Bacillus pumilus: one gene and its partner. The protein of the gene in region 1 interacts with the protein of each later gene in a pairwise test. Links are inferred from orthologs where the notes say so. Each region holds a gene or a part of one and is shown on either strand. Other genes may lie near its edges. The genes, in order: sucA and GKC25_RS02790.

Region 1 (9,741 bases):
GCCGATGCATAGTGTGAACTGCTCGGTTGATCTTGATGCAGAAAGCTTGATTGGCTATAAAACCATTCACAATGATGGTCAAGTTGCTTCTATTGAATTTATTGAAGGACCCGTAACGAAAGCGATGAAAAAAGGCCATCTTTTATATATTGATGAAATCAACATGGCGAAGCCGGAAACACTGCCTATTTTAAACGGTGTACTCGACTACAGAAAAATGATGACAAACCCATTTACAGGCGAGGTCGTTCGAGCAGATGAAGGCTTTGGCGTGATTGCGGCAATCAATGAAGGCTATGTCGGCACAGTGCCTCTAAATGAAGCGTTAAAAAACCGTTTTGTTGTGATTGACGTTCCATATATCGGCGGCGGTATCCTAAAGGATGTACTGCAATCTCAATCTGTATTAAAGGATGAACGGTTAATCGATCAATTCGTGCAGCTCTCATCAGACCTCATTACACAGGCGCACAACGGGCAGGTAAGTGAAGAAGCGGCATCCATCCGCGCACTCCTAGACACATGTGATCTTGCGCAATACATCCCGCCGCTTCGTGCAGTTGAACGAGGGATTGTTGAAAAGCTAGAAGATGACCGGGAAAAAGCAGCGGTAAGAAATATTGCCCAAACATTATTCGAGTGAGGTTCTGACTTTTGAAATTCATCAAATTTAATGACAGCAGAATCGATTCATTTTTATTTATGGAATTAACGGATTTAGCTAAAACGTTAGCAAAAAGTGATGATGTCGAGCTTGAATACGGAGTGCATTCTTACTATGAGCCTTTTGAAAAGAAAATTTTCATCAGCCATTTTTGGGATGATCGTAAACAAGAAGACATGACAGCCGGGCTAAAAAGTGATGTGTTCCTCCGTGCAGTAGGAACTGTTTATAGTGATCTGACTGTCTTTCAGGAAATTATTCGCTATGCCCATACAATTTCCATTCCTGATCTATGTAAACAATTGTTTATGCTGTTTGAAGATATCCGGATTGAAGAGCGGATTAAACGCGATCGCCCAGGAACAAAAAAGGTATTTAAACGAAGAAGAGAGCTGTACCGGCGACACTTTAAGACTCAATTAACAATTAACCAAGAGCGAAGCATTCTAACGGATGCACTCTATTGTGCAATGTATGTGAAGCTGACAGCTGATTCGCCGCTGGAAGAGATTCCGCCTCTTCACGAGCGGATCAACCCAATGATTCCGTTTGTTGAATCAAGTCTTGAGCGTGTATATGAAGCGGGTTCAACCGGAGATATCGCAGTCATTGTCAAAGAATTAATGGAAGGCTTTGATGAGCTTCTTGATAAGGATATGCTGAATACGTACTTTTTCTTCCCGGAATTGGACTATGAAAAAGCGGCAAAAGAACCGCTGTTTCATGACTTGAAAAGAAAACCTAAATTAAGTGAGGACATCAAAGTCGACCGCGAAAAAGAGGGCGATGAAGATATCCACCAGGAGTATATGGAAGTGTGGCATCGAGAAACAGAAGCGCCGTCAAAAAGCTTCCTTCAATTTGATTTAGAGCACGGCGGTAAAAGTGATCTCGGGAAGGATGCAGCAAGAGAAGGCGATGACGGAGATCAAGCACTCGGCACTGTCCAAGGCTCTGCCAAGCAAACATACCGAAAAGATTATTCAAAGCTTGAGGCGCTGGAAGAGGCTGAAGGGGAAGAAAGCGGGGCGGATGCTCATGAGAATGGAAAAGAGAACAAATATGCGTTTCCAGTCATGATTTCACCTGATCCTCCCGCGCCAGAACAAATCGATGTATACAAGCAGCACGCTAAGGAGATTGAGCCTTATCAGAAACGCTTAAAACAGATGATTCAAAAAACGCTCGAACACAAAAAATCATGGCCAAAAACGGACCTTCATGCAGGACGCCTCAGTAAAAAGCTGATTCGGTATTTTACAGATTCTAACCCGCGTCTTTTCTATAAAAAACAGGCACCTTCTTCGGAGATTGATGCTGTTTTCACTTTATTAGTAGACTGTTCTGCCAGCATGTTTGACAAGATGGACGAGACGAAAAAAGGAATTGTTCTATTTCATGAAGCGTTAAAATCCGTTCAAGTCCCACATCAAATTGTAGGATTTTGGGAAGATACAAACGACGCAACCGAAACAAGTCAGCCGAACTATTTCAACACGGTCGTGTCGTTCAAAGATTCTTTATTTGATGCAGGTCCTTCCATTATGTCCCTTGAACCAGAAGAGGATAACCGGGATGGCTATGCGATTCGCCAAATGACAAAAATGATTTTAAAACGAAGAGAAGAGCAAAAGTTTCTCATTGTCTTTTCAGACGGAGAGCCAGCTGCCTTCAGCTACGAACAAAATGGGATCGTCGATACACATGAAGCAGTTCTTGAGGCGAGGAAAAAGGGTATTGAGGTGATCAATGTGTTTTTATCCAATTCGCCGATAGAAGAAGCACAGATAAAAACCATTCAAGATATGTATGGCAAGTTCAGCATTTTTGTACCAGATGTCGATACATTGCCGGATGTCTTATATCCATTACTGAAGAAATTACTGCATAAAAGCATTGGGGCATAAGGTTTTGCCCCTTTCTTCAAAATATTTTTCGGAATGATTTAAATTTTTTGTTTTTCTGTGAATTTTTTATCTTTAATTGAACAAAGAATGTAGAAAGTAATCCGAAACAGTGGTAGAATATTATTGGAAGCGTTTTATTACATAAATTTGGTCATTGTGTTCTGGAAGTTATATCGAGATAGTGTTCAATCACTTGATGATCAAAGTTGGGGGTAGTGTTCAAAATGTTTCAAAATGATGTGAAACAACCGTTGAGTTGGGAAGAATTTCATGGTCCGAACCTCGGCTATGTGCTCGAGCTCTACGATCAGTATGTCCAGGATCCTACTAGTGTTGATGAAGATCTAAGAGGCATATTTGATGAACTTGGTGCACCACCGAGTGAAATGAAGGAGGAAATTGGGAAAAAAGAAAATAGCGTAGTTACTTCTGAACAAATCCAAAAGATAGCATCAGTCGTTAAACTGGCAGAAGACATCAGAACGTATGGCCATTTAAATGCTTCCGTCAATCCTCTTCGCAAAGAAAAGGAATTACAAGAGCTGTTTCCTTTAAAGGAGTACGGTTTAACAGAAGAAGACGTCAAGAATATTCCAATATCTATTATTAGTCCTGACGCACCAAAACACATTTCAAACGGCATAGAAGCCATTAACCATTTGAGAAATACGTATAAGCGTACCATTTCATTTGAGTTTGATCACGTGCATGATTTCGAAGAACGAAACTGGCTCTCAAAATCGATTGAGTCTGGTGAACTATTTAAGAAAAAACCAGCGGATAAACTAGTTTCTGTTTTCAAGAGATTAACAGAAGTTGAGCAGTTCGAACAGTTTCTTCATAAAACATTTGTTGGGCAAAAGCGCTTCTCAATAGAAGGATTAGACGCACTTGTCCCAGTACTTGATGAAATTATTTCAGAGTCTGTTACACAAGGGACTTCAAATATTAACATTGGAATGGCACACAGAGGCCGTTTAAATGTATTAGCACATGTGTTAGGAAAACCATACGAGATTATTTTCTCAGAATTCCAGCATGCGCCAAATAAAGAGCTTGTTCCATCAGAAGGCTCTATCGGCATCAGCTACGGGTGGACAGGTGATGTAAAGTACCATCTTGGAGCAGATCGCCAAATTAAAGACGAAGATACAAAGAGTGCGAGAGTCACGCTTGCCAATAACCCAAGTCACTTGGAATTCATTGATCCAATCATTGAAGGAAGCACACGTGCCGCTCAGGAAACACGTACTCAAAAAGGTTATCCAGCTCTAGACGTTGAAAAGGCATTAGCCATCTTAATTCATGGTGATGCGGCATTTCCTGGAGAAGGAATTGTGGCAGAAACATTAAATTTAAGTCAACTTGTAGGCTATCAGGTGGGCGGAACAATCCATATCATTGCAAACAATATGATCGGATTTACAACAGAAAGCAATGAATCTCGCTCAACAAAATATGCAAGTGACCTTGCAAAAGGGTTTGAGATTCCAATTGTTCACGTCAATGCAGATGATCCAGAAGCATGTTTAGCGGCTGTTCAGCTAGCTGTAGAATACCGCAAACGCTTTAAGAAGGATTTCTTAATTGACTTGATCGGTTATCGCAGATTCGGTCATAACGAAATGGATGAGCCTTCTACGACTCAGCCGATGCTGTACGATGCAGTCAGAAAGCACAAAACGGTCAAGAATATCTTTGCAGATAAACTTGTTACAGAAGGTCTTCTAACGAAAGAGCAGCGTGAAGAAATCGAGCAGGCTGTAGCGACGAAAATAGAAGAAGCCTATCAAAAGGTGCCTTCAAAGAAAGAGCATACGATTCAAGAAATTGAACTGCCAGAACCAGTATCAAATGGCTTCCCAGCAGTGGATACATCAGTAGAATTTGATGTATTACGAAAGCTGAATGAAGAATTGATCAGCTGGCCTGAGGATTTCCAAGTATTTGGTAAGCTCAAGCGGATCCTTGAAAAACGTGCAAAAGTGTTTACAGATGACCGTAAAGTAGAATGGTCGCTTGGGGAAGCACTTGCATTTGCATCTATATTAAAAGACGGTACGCCAATTCGAATGACCGGACAGGATTCAGAGCGCGGTACTTTTGCTCAAAGAAACCTTGTTCTTCACGACAGTCAAACTGGAGATGAATTTATTGCTCTTCATGAGCTGAGTGATGCAAACGCATCATTTACTGTTCATAATAGTCCACTGTCAGAGGGCTCAGTGATCGGATTTGAATATGGTTATAATGTCTATTCTCCTGAAACGTTAGTCATTTGGGAGGCTCAATTTGGAGACTTCGCAAATGCGGCTCAAGTGTATTTCGATCAATTTATTTCAGCTGGCCGCGCAAAATGGGGACAAAAATCAGGTCTAGTGATGCTCTTGCCGCATGGATATGAGGGACAAGGACCTGAACATTCAAGTGGTAGAACAGAGCGTTTCCTGCAATCAGCTGCTGAGAATAACTGGACAGTGGCGAACCTGACAAGTGCAGCGCAATACTTCCATATCCTTAGAAGACAGGCGAAAATGCTGCTTCGTGAAGAGATTCGTCCGCTTGTCATCATGACACCGAAGAGTCTGCTTCGTAATCCGAACACATTGTCTGAAGTCCAGGAATTAACGGATGGACAGTTCCGTCCAGTTCTTGAACAGCCAGGCCTTGTGCATGAACACGAAAAAGTATCGCGCCTCGTGCTATCTAGCGGAAAGGTATCAATCGATATTAGTGATCGTTTTACTCAAATGGAAGAGACGAAAAATTGGCTTCACATTGCGAGAGTGGAACAACTATATCCATTCCCAGCCAAAGATATTAAAGCGATTTTATCGAAACTAACAAACTTAGAAGAAATCGTATGGGTGCAAGAAGAGCCACAAAATATGGGGGCTTGGGGATACATTGAGCCATATTTACGTGAGATTGCGCCTGAAAAAGTAAAAGTACGTTACATCGGCCGAAGAAGACGTTCAAGTACGGCTGAGGGTGACCCAACTGTGCATAAAAAAGAACAAGAACGAATTGTATCTGATAGCTTGACTCGCAAAAACTAAGGGGGAAATGAAAAATGGCGGAAATTAAAGTACCTGAATTAGCGGAATCGATCTCGGAAGGAACGATTGCTCAATGGCTAAAGCAGCCGGGCGATTATGTGGAGCAGGGAGAGTACCTGTTAGAACTTGAAACAGATAAAGTCAATGTCGAACTGACAGCCGAAGAATCTGGTGTACTGAAAGAAGTGCTGAAAGATTCTGGTGACACTGTACAAGTTGGAGAAGTCATTGGAACAATTGCAGCAGGTGAAGCTGGCGGAAGCGAGTCCGCAGCTCCAGCACCTGAGCAAGAGTCTGCACCAGCTTCGAAAGAAGAACCGGCAGCTGCCCAAAAAGAAGAAGCAGTGAAAGAAGAGCCGAAATCTGGTAATGGCAGAACCATCGCTTCTCCTGCAGCTAGAAAACTGGCGAGAGAGAAGGGACTAGACTTATCTGAGATTCCAACCGTAGATCCGCTGGGCAGGGTACGAAAGCAGGATGTCGCTTCTTATCAAAAGAATGAAGCACCTGCAAGTGCACCGAAAGCCGCGCCAAAAGCAAATGCTGCGGTGCAAAATGAGCAACCAGGAAAGCCAGTTGAACGTGAGAGAATGTCACGCCGCAGACAAACGATTGCAAAACGTTTAGTTGAGGTTCAGCAAACGGCTGCGATGCTGACGACATTTAATGAAGTGGATATGACGGCCGTGATGGACTTAAGAAAGCGCCGTAAAGATGCCTTCCTTGAACAAAATGATGTAAAGCTTGGCTTCATGTCCTTCTTCACAAAAGCAGTTGTAGCAGCACTGAAGAAATATCCGCTGCTTAACGCAGAAATTCAAGGTGATGAGCTCGTCTTGAAGAAATTCTATGACATCGGCATCGCCGTTGCTGCTAACGAAGGACTTGTCGTACCGGTTGTCCGTGATGCAGACAGATTGTCGTTTGCAGGGATTGAAAAGGAAATTGGTCATCTTGCGAAAAAAGCAAGAGATAACAAATTGTCTCTGAATGAGCTACAAGGTGGATCATTCACGATCACTAACGGTGGAACATTCGGTTCACTGCTTTCAACACCAATTTTAAACAGCCCTCAAGTTGGAATTTTAGGTATGCATAAAATTCAGCTTCGTCCTGTGGCAATTGATGAAGAACGTTTTGAAAACCGTCCGATGATGTATTTAGCTCTTTCTTACGACCACCGAATTGTCGATGGTAAAGAAGCAGTTGGATTCCTTGTCACGATTAAAAACTTGCTTGAAGATCCGGAGCAGCTATTGCTTGAAGGATAATCTCCAATTTGAAAAGCTAGCACCCGTTAAGGTGCTAGCTTTTTTTCTTTTTCATTTTCAGGATTTCCTTTTTTTGACCAATATGTTGCAAGCCAGGAACCAGATAAATTATGCCACACACTAAAAATGGCACTTGGAACGGCTGCAAGTGGCGAGAAGTGCGCTGTTGCTAGAGCTGCACCGAGTCCAGAGTTTTGCATGCCAACTTCGATCGAGATCGCTCTACGAGAAGGGATATCCATTTTGCACCACTTTGCGATCAGGTAACCAAATAAAAGACCAAGTCCATTATGTAATATAACAACGGCCAATATCAGCAGTCCAGATTGAAGAATCTGCTCTTTATTTGCACTGACAACCGCAGCAATGATCACCACAATTCCGGCAACAGATACAAGCGGCAGTGCTTGAACCGCATACGATACTTGTTTTTTAAAAAACAATTTCACAAGAATACCTAAAATAATAGGGATTAAGACAACTTGTACAATGGATAAAAACAGAGCCTCTGGTGATACAGGTAACCAAGATCTTGCAAAAATTAAAATGAAAACAGGGGTTAAAAACGGCGCAAGCAATGTTGATATGGTGGTTACAGCTACAGATAAAGCTGTATTTCCTTTCGCCAAAAAGGTCATGACGTTCGATGCTGTACCACCTGGGCAGCAGCCTACGAGAACAACTCCTACTGCGATTTCAGACGGAAGCCGCAGTCCGTAAGCTAACAAAAAGGCAAGAAGCGGCATGAGTGTGTACTGCGTCAGCACCCCGATCAGAACATAAAGAGGTTTTCGAAACAGTTCTTTAAAATCTTCAGCGGACAAGGTAAGCCCCATTCCAAACATAATAATACCGAGTAAAAAAGGAATATACGGTCCAATCTTAGAGAATTCGGCAGGAAAGGCAAATCCAAGAAGTGCAAAGACAATGACCCAAATCGCAAAGGTCCTTCCTGCAAAGTGACTAATAGTTAAAAGAATCTTCATTTATTGTTTCAACTCTCTTTCCTTACATATCTTTTTTATTTTAAACGAATTTTCTGAAAAAACAACCCATTCTTTATAAAGGCGATCATAATAAAATTATGTAAACTAAATTGAATTAAAAACCCCCATATAAGCATTTGCCTATATGGAGTATCGTCTTAAAAAGGGGTCCATTTCACTTGCTGAGCTTGCTTTAGTCGTGCTTCTGGCTCACGCCAGTCAACGACATTCCACCAACGGTCTACATATTGTGCTTTTTCATTCAGATATTGCAGATAGTAGGCATGTTCCCATACGTCAAGAGCTAGAAGAGGGATCACATCCCATTGTGATAGAAATTGATGGCGTTCGGCTTGTAAAATCTCTAATCGTTGAGATCTTGGTGCCCATACAAGAATGGCCCAGCCAACACCTTCTACTTGTTTGGCTGCAGCTGAAAATTGGGATTTGAATGCATCATAGCTTTCAAATGATTGTTCAATGAGACGCAGCATTTGTCCAGTGGGCTTTCGTTTTCCTGAAGGACTCATAGAAAACCAAAAAATGCAATGTAAATAGTGTCCCGCACCATTGAAGGCAAGCTCCCGTTCCCAATGCTTGATCATTTTAAAATCATTGGTTCTTCTCGCTCTTTTTAAGGCAAGCTCAGCTTGATTCAGACCATCAACATATGATTGATGATGTTTCTGGTGATGCAAATACATAATCTCTTTTGAAATAAACGGTTCTAGTGCATCATACCGGTAAGGGAGCGGAGGTAATTTATGGTCGCCAGCTGCCACATCCCGCATTGCTTCTAGTAATTTCATATCCTCTGCAATACTTTCAGCCAATTCGTACCACTCTTCTTCACTGGAATATTCATCATTCATGATGAACGATAAATGTTCTGTTTTCTGACGGATGTTGTCATCTTGAACTGCACCTTGAATGGAGCTAAGCCAATCTTTAAGCTGCATGCGATATTCTTCCTTATTCATTTTTACGCCTCATTTCTTCTAAAAATGTGGAACAAGCCATCATTGGAAAGACAAATGGATAGCTATGATAGGTGATGTAAAATTGCTTTGGAAGACCAATGCCTACTGGATAGTGCAAGGCTTCACTCGAGTGCTGATGATGAATCAAAAATGAGATGGCTTTTAAAATTGTTGTGTGATCCGGCTTCTCATATTGTAAAAGTGCCTCAGCAGCCCAAGCCGTTTGAACCACTGTTCCAAATGGGAGCGGGACATATCTTTTTACCTCTGCACTTTTACACGATTCTCCGAAGCTGCCATCTTCCAATTGAATTGTTTTTAAAAATCGACACGCTTTTTGAACAGCAGGATGCGATGAGGGGATGCCAGCAGCCTTTAGTCCTGTTAATGCAGCCCAGGTTCCATAAATATAGCAAACACCCCATCTGCCAAACCATGATCCGTTGTTCTCTTGATGATCAAGAAGCCATTTTACGCAATGATCTTTTTGCCTTTGCATGAGTGGTGACATGTTGTTCTCTTCAAGACCGATGAGATGAAGCACACGACCTGTAATATCAGGAGTAGATGGGTCAATGGCCACATCCTCAGCAGATTCGAGCGGAAGATGACGAAGCAAGAAGTGATCTTGATTTTTTTCAAAAGCAGAAAAGCCGCCATCACGGTTTTGCATGGAAAGAAGCCAATCAAACCCTCGTTTCCACTGAACGGGTGCGTAGATGTGAGGAATGGCTTTTAACACAATTTGCGTATCATCACAATCAGGGTTATTTGTGTTCAAATCTGAAAAACCAAAGCCTCCCGGAGCCGCATGCCGGTTATGAACCGCCCAATCTGCTTTCTTCATTTGCTGCCGGTTCAATAAGTACGTAAA
Region 2 (7,496 bases), 1.3 Mb from region 1 along the record:
GAAAGAATGTGGTGTAGCGCCAAGTGAACTAAGTAAAATCGTTGTAGCGAAAGGACCTGGTTCCTACACTGGTGTCCGAATTGGTGTGACCATTGCAAAAACACTCGCGTGGACGCTGTCTATCCCGATATCGGCTGTTTCAAGTTTAGAAACACTTGCGGCAAATGGTCAATATTTTGATGGATGGATCTCGCCACTATTTGATGCGAGAAGAGGACAAGTTTATACTGGGCTATATACGTTTGAAGAAGGAAAAATCAAAGAGATCAAACCAGACCAAAATATCTTGCTCACGGATTGGCTTCATGAGCTGAAGCAGACAGGAAAGCCTGTCCTATTTCTTGGGCAGGATGTGCATCTTCATGAAGAGAGCATTCGCTCCATTTTAGGAGAAACTGCTGTGATAGCAGAGGGAGCTTTTCATAACCCAAGACCTTCAATGCTTGCGTTTTTAGGGACAGATCGTCCTGCTGAAGATGTTCATCAGCTTGTTCCTAACTATATTCGTTTGGCAGAAGCGGAAGTGAAATGGCTTGAAGGACAAAAATAATCTCAACATAACAGAGATTCGAAAAATGACGGTAGCGGACATTCCAGAGGTGTATACGATTGAAGTGCATTCGTTTACTGCACCTTGGAAAAAAGAATCATTTGTCTATGAGATTCTCCATAACCAGTACAGCCATTATTTCCTCATTGAAGAAGATAAACAGCCTGTTGGGTATTGCGGGGTCTGGATCGTCATGGACGATGCACAAATTACGAACATTGCGATTCTCCCTGAGCATAGAGGAAAGGGCTACGGGGAAGCATTGCTGCGATATGTCATGGAATTTTGCAAAGAAAAAAAGACAGATCATCTTTCTTTAGAGGTGCGGGTTTCGAATACACCTGCACAATCCCTTTATGAAAAGCTTGGTTTCAGACCAGCTTCTATTCGAAAGAATTATTATACGGATAATGGGGAAGATGCATTGGTCATGTGGGTGAATATAAATGAGTGAACAAACAGATCGATTCATATTAGGTATAGAGACAAGCTGTGATGAAACAGCTGCATCCATTGTAAAAAATGGGAAAGAAATTGTGGCGAATGTTGTGGCCTCGCAAATAGAAAGTCATAAACGATTTGGCGGTGTTGTACCAGAAATCGCTTCAAGACATCACGTGGAACAAGTTACCATCGTATTGGAAGAAGTGATGACACAGGCCAATATGAGCTTTCAGGATTTAGATGCCATTGCTGTCACAGAAGGACCGGGCTTAGTCGGTGCCCTTCTGATCGGTGTCAACGCAGCCAAGGCACTGAGCTTTGCTCATCAGATTCCTCTTGTTGGTGTACATCATATTGCTGGGCATATTTATGCAAACCAGCTTGTAGATGAATTACAGTTTCCATGTTTGGCTCTTGTTGTCTCTGGTGGACATACTGAGCTTGTGCTAATGAAGGAGCATGGATCTTTTGAGGTCATTGGAGAAACATTAGATGATGCGGCTGGAGAAGCCTACGATAAAGTGGCTCGGACGATGGGTCTCCCGTATCCAGGTGGACCTCATATTGATCGGTTAGCACATGAAGGAGAGCCAACGATTAAACTTCCTCGTGCATGGCTTGAAGAAGGTTCCTATCACTTTAGCTTTAGTGGATTAAAATCAGCTGTAATTAACACATTACACAATGCATCTCAAAAGGGAGAAACAATTGCTCCAGAGAATTTGGCAGCAAGTTTTCAAGCAAGCGTCATTGAGGTGCTTGTTGGGAAAACATTAAAAGCGGCTGAGGCCTATGGCGTAAAGCAGGTTGTCCTAGCTGGTGGAGTCGCTGCCAATAAAGGACTGAGAGAAGCTTTGACGACAGCATTCACAAAGCTACCTGACGTGAAGGTCATTATTCCGCCGTTATCTCTTTGCACAGACAATGCAGCCATGATCGCTGCTGCTGGAACCATTGCGTTTGAAAAGGGAATAAGAGGCGATATGGCGATGAATGGCCAGCCGGGCTTACCGCTTGTCTCATATGAATGAAAACTCCTGTGGATACACAGGTTTTTTTCATTTTCAATGAAAGCGATTTATTCACATGTAAACGTTATATATCCACAATTATTTGAAAATTTTGTTTTAAAATGAAGAGAATGTGTATAAAAAAGAAATTTTGTGTGGATATGTGATTAAAAACCTGTGAATAAAGTGGATAAGTCCAAAATTTTTAAGAATAACAAAGAAGTTTTTGTGGATATTAATGTGGATAATAAATTTTCACTGAAAGAAAAAAGAGCACCCATTTGGGCACTCTTTAAGATTCGGATAGCTCTTCCCACTCCGCGAAAAGTGATTCAAGCTCTTGATTAAGTGTATCATTTTCTGTTTGAATGTCTTGGACCTTCTCATGATTTTGGAAAATAGCAGGATCACATAGAAGCTCTTCATTTTCACCAAGTTTCTCTTCAATGACAGCAATCCGCTTTTCAATTTCCTCGATTCTGCGCTGCTTTTGTCTTTCTTTCTTTTTCAGTTCTTTTTCTTCCGCATAAGAAAGCTTTGCTGTTTCTACTGGCTTTGCTGCTTGTTTTTTAAGCGGTTCATTTTCTTGAAGCGCCTCAAGCTCTAATTGTTCATTTTTCTTTTCAAGGTAGTAGTCATAGTCACCAAGGTATTCTTTTGTTTCCGCTCGCGACAGCTCGAATACTTTCGTTGCTAGTCGATTAATAAAATAACGGTCATGCGAGACAAATAAGATGGTTCCTGGATAATCGATCAGCGAATTCTCTAAAATTTCCTTACTATCTAAGTCCAAATGGTTCGTAGGCTCATCAAGTATCAGGAAATTGGCTTTTTGGAGCATCAGCTTTGCCAGGGCAAGCCGGGCTTTTTCTCCACCGCTTAATGCATGAACGGGCTTTAAGACGTCATCACCAGAAAAAAGGAAATTCCCTAAACATGTCCGAATTTCTTTTTCATTCATATGAGGATAGTCATCCCAAAGCTCATTGAGCACTTTTTTGGATGATGTCAGTTTGGCTTGTTCTTGGTCATAGTAGCCGATCGTGACATGAGATCCAAAGGTGATGTCGCCTTTTACAGGCGTTAATGTGTTCGTTAACGTTTTTAAAAGGGTTGATTTCCCGATCCCGTTAGGACCAATGAGTGCCACGCTATCCTCACGTTTGATCTGAAAAGAAAGGGAGGATAGGAGTGGTGTTTTTTCATCATAACGAATGTCGAGATCATGTACCTTCAGCACATCATTGCCGCTTTGTCTCGTAATATCAAAATGAAAGTTTGCGGATTTTTCATCACCTAATGGCTTATCTAAACGATCCATCCGTTCCAGCTGCTTGCGTCTGCTCTGAGCGCGCTTTGTGGTTGAGGCTCTTGCCAGGTTGCGATCTACGAAGTCTTGGAGCTTTGAGATTTCTTCTTGCTGCTTTTCGTAGAGCTTCATATCACGCTCTAGCTGCTCAGCTTTCAGTTCAAGATACTTACTATAGTTGCCTGCGAACTTTTTCATGGCAGTTCTTGAGACTTCATATACATGGTTCACCACTTTGTCTAAGAAGTAGCGGTCATGGGACACGATCAGAATGGCGCCTGTATAATTTTGCAAATACTGCTCCAGCCATGATAAGGTATCAATATCTAAATGGTTGGTCGGCTCGTCCAGAATTAAGAGTTCTGGTTTCATTAATAAGAGCTTTCCAAGCGCTAGACGGGTTTTCTGGCCGCCGCTTAAGGATTGAACGGTTGTCTCATCTTCAAAGTGACTAAAGCCCAGCCCATGAAGAATGGAGCGGACATCAGCTTCGTATTGATAGCCGCCTTGATCTTTAAATTCCTGCTGCAGTCTGTCATAGGTTTTCATGAGGGAATCCAGCTCAGAACCTGTGGAGGAAGCCATTTTCTCCTCAATGGTTCTCATCTCTTGTTCCATCCTTTTTAAATGATCAAAAACCGATAATAATTCGTCTTTTAACTTACGTGTAGACGTCACATCGGTATGCTGTGCTAAATAGCCGATCGATAGGTCTTTCGGTTTGATGATCTCACCTTGCTCGTAAGACAATTGACCGGCAATGATTTTCAAAAGGGTGGATTTGCCTGCGCCGTTACGACCTACAATGGCAATCCGATCCCTTGCTTTGACTTCCAATTTTATATTCGTTAAAACGGTATCAGCACCAAATGATTTGGACAGCTGATTCACTTGTAGAATCATCATGTAACTTCACCTCTGCTATAATATGTTAAGTGTAGCTTATCAGCAGTAAACCGGCAAATGTTACATACAATCGCCATATTCAAATGAAAGACAGATAGGAAAAAATAGTGTATCATTTGAGTGAGGGAGCGTTGAAAGATGAGTCAATTTAGCCACTTTAACGAACAGGGAAGAGCAAAGATGGTCGACATTAGTGACAAATCGTCTACAGTGAGAACCGCCGTTGCTGCTTCAAGCGTTCGTATGATAAAAGAAGTGTTTCATAAAATACAACAACGTGAAATTGGAAAAGGGGATGTGCTGTCTGTTGCACAGGTTGCTGGCATCATGGCAGCAAAGCAAACATCTACCATCATTCCAATGTGTCATCCGCTTGCACTAAAAGGCGTGGATATCTCCTTTGATTGGGAGGAAGACGGAAATGCGCACATTCTGAACATACAAGTACAGGTGAAAACAAAAGGAAGTACGGGTGTGGAGATGGAAGCGCTCACTTCTGCTTCAGTATGTGCACTGACCGTTTACGACATGTGCAAAGCGATTGATAAAGGCATGATCATCGGTCCTACCTATTTAATTGAAAAGACAGGCGGGAAAAACGGTGATTTTCACAGAGCATCTGATATTTAAGTTGGAGGACCTTATATGAATATAGATCAGTCAAAAATTCCACAAGCGACAGCCAAACGTTTGCCGCTATATTACCGTTTTTTAAAAAATCTGCATGCATCAGGAAAACAAAGGGTGTCATCGGCAGAGCTTAGTGATGCAGTCAAAGTGGATTCTGCCACCATTCGCCGAGATTTTTCGTACTTTGGTGCACTTGGGAAGAAAGGGTATGGCTATAATGTCGATTACCTCTTGACCTTCTTCAGAAAGACACTTGACCAAGATGAAATGACCAATGTCATGCTCATCGGTGTCGGGAATTTAGGGACTGCTTTTTTACACTATAATTTCATCAAAAATAATAATACAAAAATTTCAATGGCTTTTGACGTCAATGAGAGTAAAATAGGAAGTGAGATAGGCGGCGTGCCTGTCTATGATTTGGATAAGCTTGAAGAGCATGTTCAAGAGGTAGGAGATATTCCTGTTGCCATTTTGACAGTACCTGCCGTAGCAGCTCAATCCATTACAGATCGTTTGATTGCCCTTGGCATCAAAGGAATCCTTAACTTTACGCCGGCTCGATTGAATGTGCCGGAACACATTCGAATTCATCATATAGATTTGGCGGTTGAACTTCAGTCTCTTGTGTATTTCTTAAAGCATTACTCTGTTACACAGGAGGATTGACGAAAAGGGGTAAAGGGGGTGGAGCAAATGGGTCCGATCGGTCCTGGAAGCTTGGTTCTGATTGCGATTGTTGCGCTCATTATTTTTGGGCCGAAAAAGCTTCCTGAATTAGGAAGAGCAGCAGGAGATACATTACGTGAATTCAAAAATGCCACAAAAGGTTTAGCTGATGATCAGGAAGAAAAAAAGAAAAAAGAAGATCAGTAGAATAGGATGAGCTTCATGAATGTCAAAGATATGCCGCTTATGGAGCATATTGTGGAACTGCGAAAACGTTTAGTGATCATTGCGATGTTTTTTGTCGCCTTTATGGTGGCTGGTTTTTTTCTTGCTAAGCCGGTCATTGTGTATTTACAAAATACCGATGAAGCGGCCACACTGACACTGAATGCATTTAAGCTCACAGATCCGCTGTACGTGTTTATGCAGTTCGCATTTGTCATTGCTTTGGTTTTGACGTGTCCCGTGATTTTATATCAGCTTTGGGCGTTTGTCAGCCCCGGCTTATATGAAAAAGAGAGAAAGGTGACACTTGCTTATATTCCGATTGCACTGCTTTTATTTTTGAGCGGTGTGGCTTTCTCTTATTTTATTTTGTTTCCGTTTGTCGTTGATTTTATGATGCGGATGTCGAATGATTTAAATGTAGAGCAAGTCATTGGGATTCATGAGTATTTTACATTTCTGATGCAGTTAACACTTCCATTTGGCTTTTTGTTTCAGATGCCCGTTGTGTTGATGTTTCTCACAAGACTTGGCATCATCACACCGATGTTTTTATCAAAAATACGGAAGTATGCCTATTTTGTCCTCCTTGTCATTGCCGCACTCATTACACCGCCAGAGCTTGTTTCTCACCTCATGGTCACCTTGCCGATGCTCGTTTTGTATGAAGTGAGTATTGTCATTTCAAGAGTGACCTATCGCAAAATGCAGCAAACAGAGACAGAGGAGAAAAAAAATTATGATGTCTCATAAAAAAGCATCGTGATCCGAATAAGGGTCACGATGCTTTTTCTATTGTAAAAGGAATTGATTGATCGCTTGAAATAGATGCTGATAATAGGCAGGCTCATGCGGTACAAAATCTTGTATACAGACTACTCTGCTTTCTTCACATCGTTCTCCGGATTCATCAACTTCAAAGCCATCAAGCTGCATGTTTTCACATTTTCTTGTGAAAAGCTGCTGTGCATCCATTAGCTTTGCTCTGTAAAGTCCAGCGACTTCTTCTTTTTGTAATTGAATGTTCATCTGCTCTTCTTGATGGACGTAAAGATAGACATGGCAAAATTCACGATCAGTAAAATCGGGTAGATGAATTTCATCCTGTATAACACCTGCAAAGGATAGATCTTCAAAAGGGACAGTAAGACCAAGCTCTTCTTCTACCTCTCTCATACCGTCAGAAGGCTGTTCATTTGCAAGAAGGTGGCCTGCTGCTGTGATATCAAACAGAGCAGGAAAATCTTTTTTTGCGGGGCTTCTTAGCTGAAAATAGAGATACACGGTGTCATGTTCCTTTTTGAGAAGCCAGAAATGAAAGGTTTCATGCCAAAGACCTTGGGCGTGGACATCTGAACGGGGTGCAACTCCAATCGCTTCATGCTGCTCATTTAAGATGTTCAGTTTTTCTTGTTTCATGAAAACTTGTCCTCCATAAAAAAACCATTTTCCAGAGATTAGAAAATGGTTTTTGATTTATTTTTGCTGCTGTTTTTTGAGTTTGACAGAGAAGGCAAACATTTTAAACGCGATATTGATATTATAGGCCGCAAACACCATCAGCAAAATGCTGTAAAATGACCACATGTCACCTGGATTTTGAATGGCCATATAGGTGAAAGCAACACCTACGGCAAAATAAATGACGCCCCATACGACAGGGTTTCTCATGAGAAAAAGCCTCCAATAATCATTTGCATTGTTTGAGATTGTTCTTCAATCATTTTTCTTACTGGCTCAATCTGCACAAGAA

Evidence for each region.
Region 2: the proteins of sucA (region 1) and GKC25_RS02790 interact in binary tests that used the Escherichia coli proteins (3 or more experiments, as listed by UniProt). The link is inferred for Bacillus pumilus from one-to-one orthologs.

Annotation. Positions count from the first base shown.
Region 1 is NZ_CP046128.1:1,850,232-1,859,972, reverse strand. What follows is about bases 2,469-5,830. They hold sucA (2-oxoglutarate dehydrogenase E1 component), read left to right. Parts: upstream 2,469-2,795; coding sequence 2,796-5,630; downstream 5,631-5,830. Other genes in these bases: odhB (2-oxoglutarate dehydrogenase complex dihydrolipoyllysine-residue succinyltransferase), read left to right, coding at 5,645-5,830; GKC25_RS09145 (vWA domain-containing protein), read left to right, coding at 2,469-2,571. Outside these bases: GKC25_RS09150 (ATP-binding protein), read left to right, coding at 1-643; more of GKC25_RS09145, read left to right, coding at 655-2,468; more of odhB, read left to right, coding at 5,831-6,901; GKC25_RS09130 (bile acid:sodium symporter family protein), read right to left, coding at 6,928-7,887; GKC25_RS09125 (superoxide dismutase), read right to left, coding at 8,046-8,867; GKC25_RS09120 (terpene cyclase/mutase family protein), read right to left, coding at 8,860-9,741. UniProt on the Escherichia coli protein: E1 component of the 2-oxoglutarate dehydrogenase (OGDH) complex which catalyzes the decarboxylation of 2-oxoglutarate, the first step in the conversion of 2-oxoglutarate to succinyl-CoA and CO(2).
Region 2 is NZ_CP046128.1:559,088-566,583, forward strand. Bases 1,759-4,710 are described here. They hold GKC25_RS02790 (ATP-binding cassette domain-containing protein), read right to left. Parts: upstream 4,220-4,710; coding sequence 2,297-4,219; downstream 1,759-2,296. Other genes in these bases: tsaD (tRNA (adenosine(37)-N6)-threonylcarbamoyltransferase complex transferase subunit TsaD), read left to right, coding at 1,759-2,025; moaC (cyclic pyranopterin monophosphate synthase MoaC), read left to right, coding at 4,358-4,710. Also shown: tRNA (adenosine(37)-N6)-threonylcarbamoyltransferase complex dimerization subunit type 1 TsaB, read left to right, coding at 1-550; rimI (ribosomal protein S18-alanine N-acetyltransferase), read left to right, coding at 576-1,004; more of tsaD, read left to right, coding at 997-1,758; more of moaC, read left to right, coding at 4,711-4,849; GKC25_RS02800 (redox-sensing transcriptional repressor Rex), read left to right, coding at 4,865-5,518; GKC25_RS02805 (twin-arginine translocase TatA/TatE family subunit), read left to right, coding at 5,546-5,725; twin-arginine translocase subunit TatC, read left to right, coding at 5,732-6,496; GKC25_RS02815 (NUDIX hydrolase), read right to left, coding at 6,536-7,162; GKC25_RS02820 (YdiK family protein), read right to left, coding at 7,220-7,414; GKC25_RS02825 (CPBP family intramembrane glutamic endopeptidase), read right to left, coding at 7,411-7,496. UniProt on the Escherichia coli protein: Genetic data indicate it may be involved in ribosome assembly or function.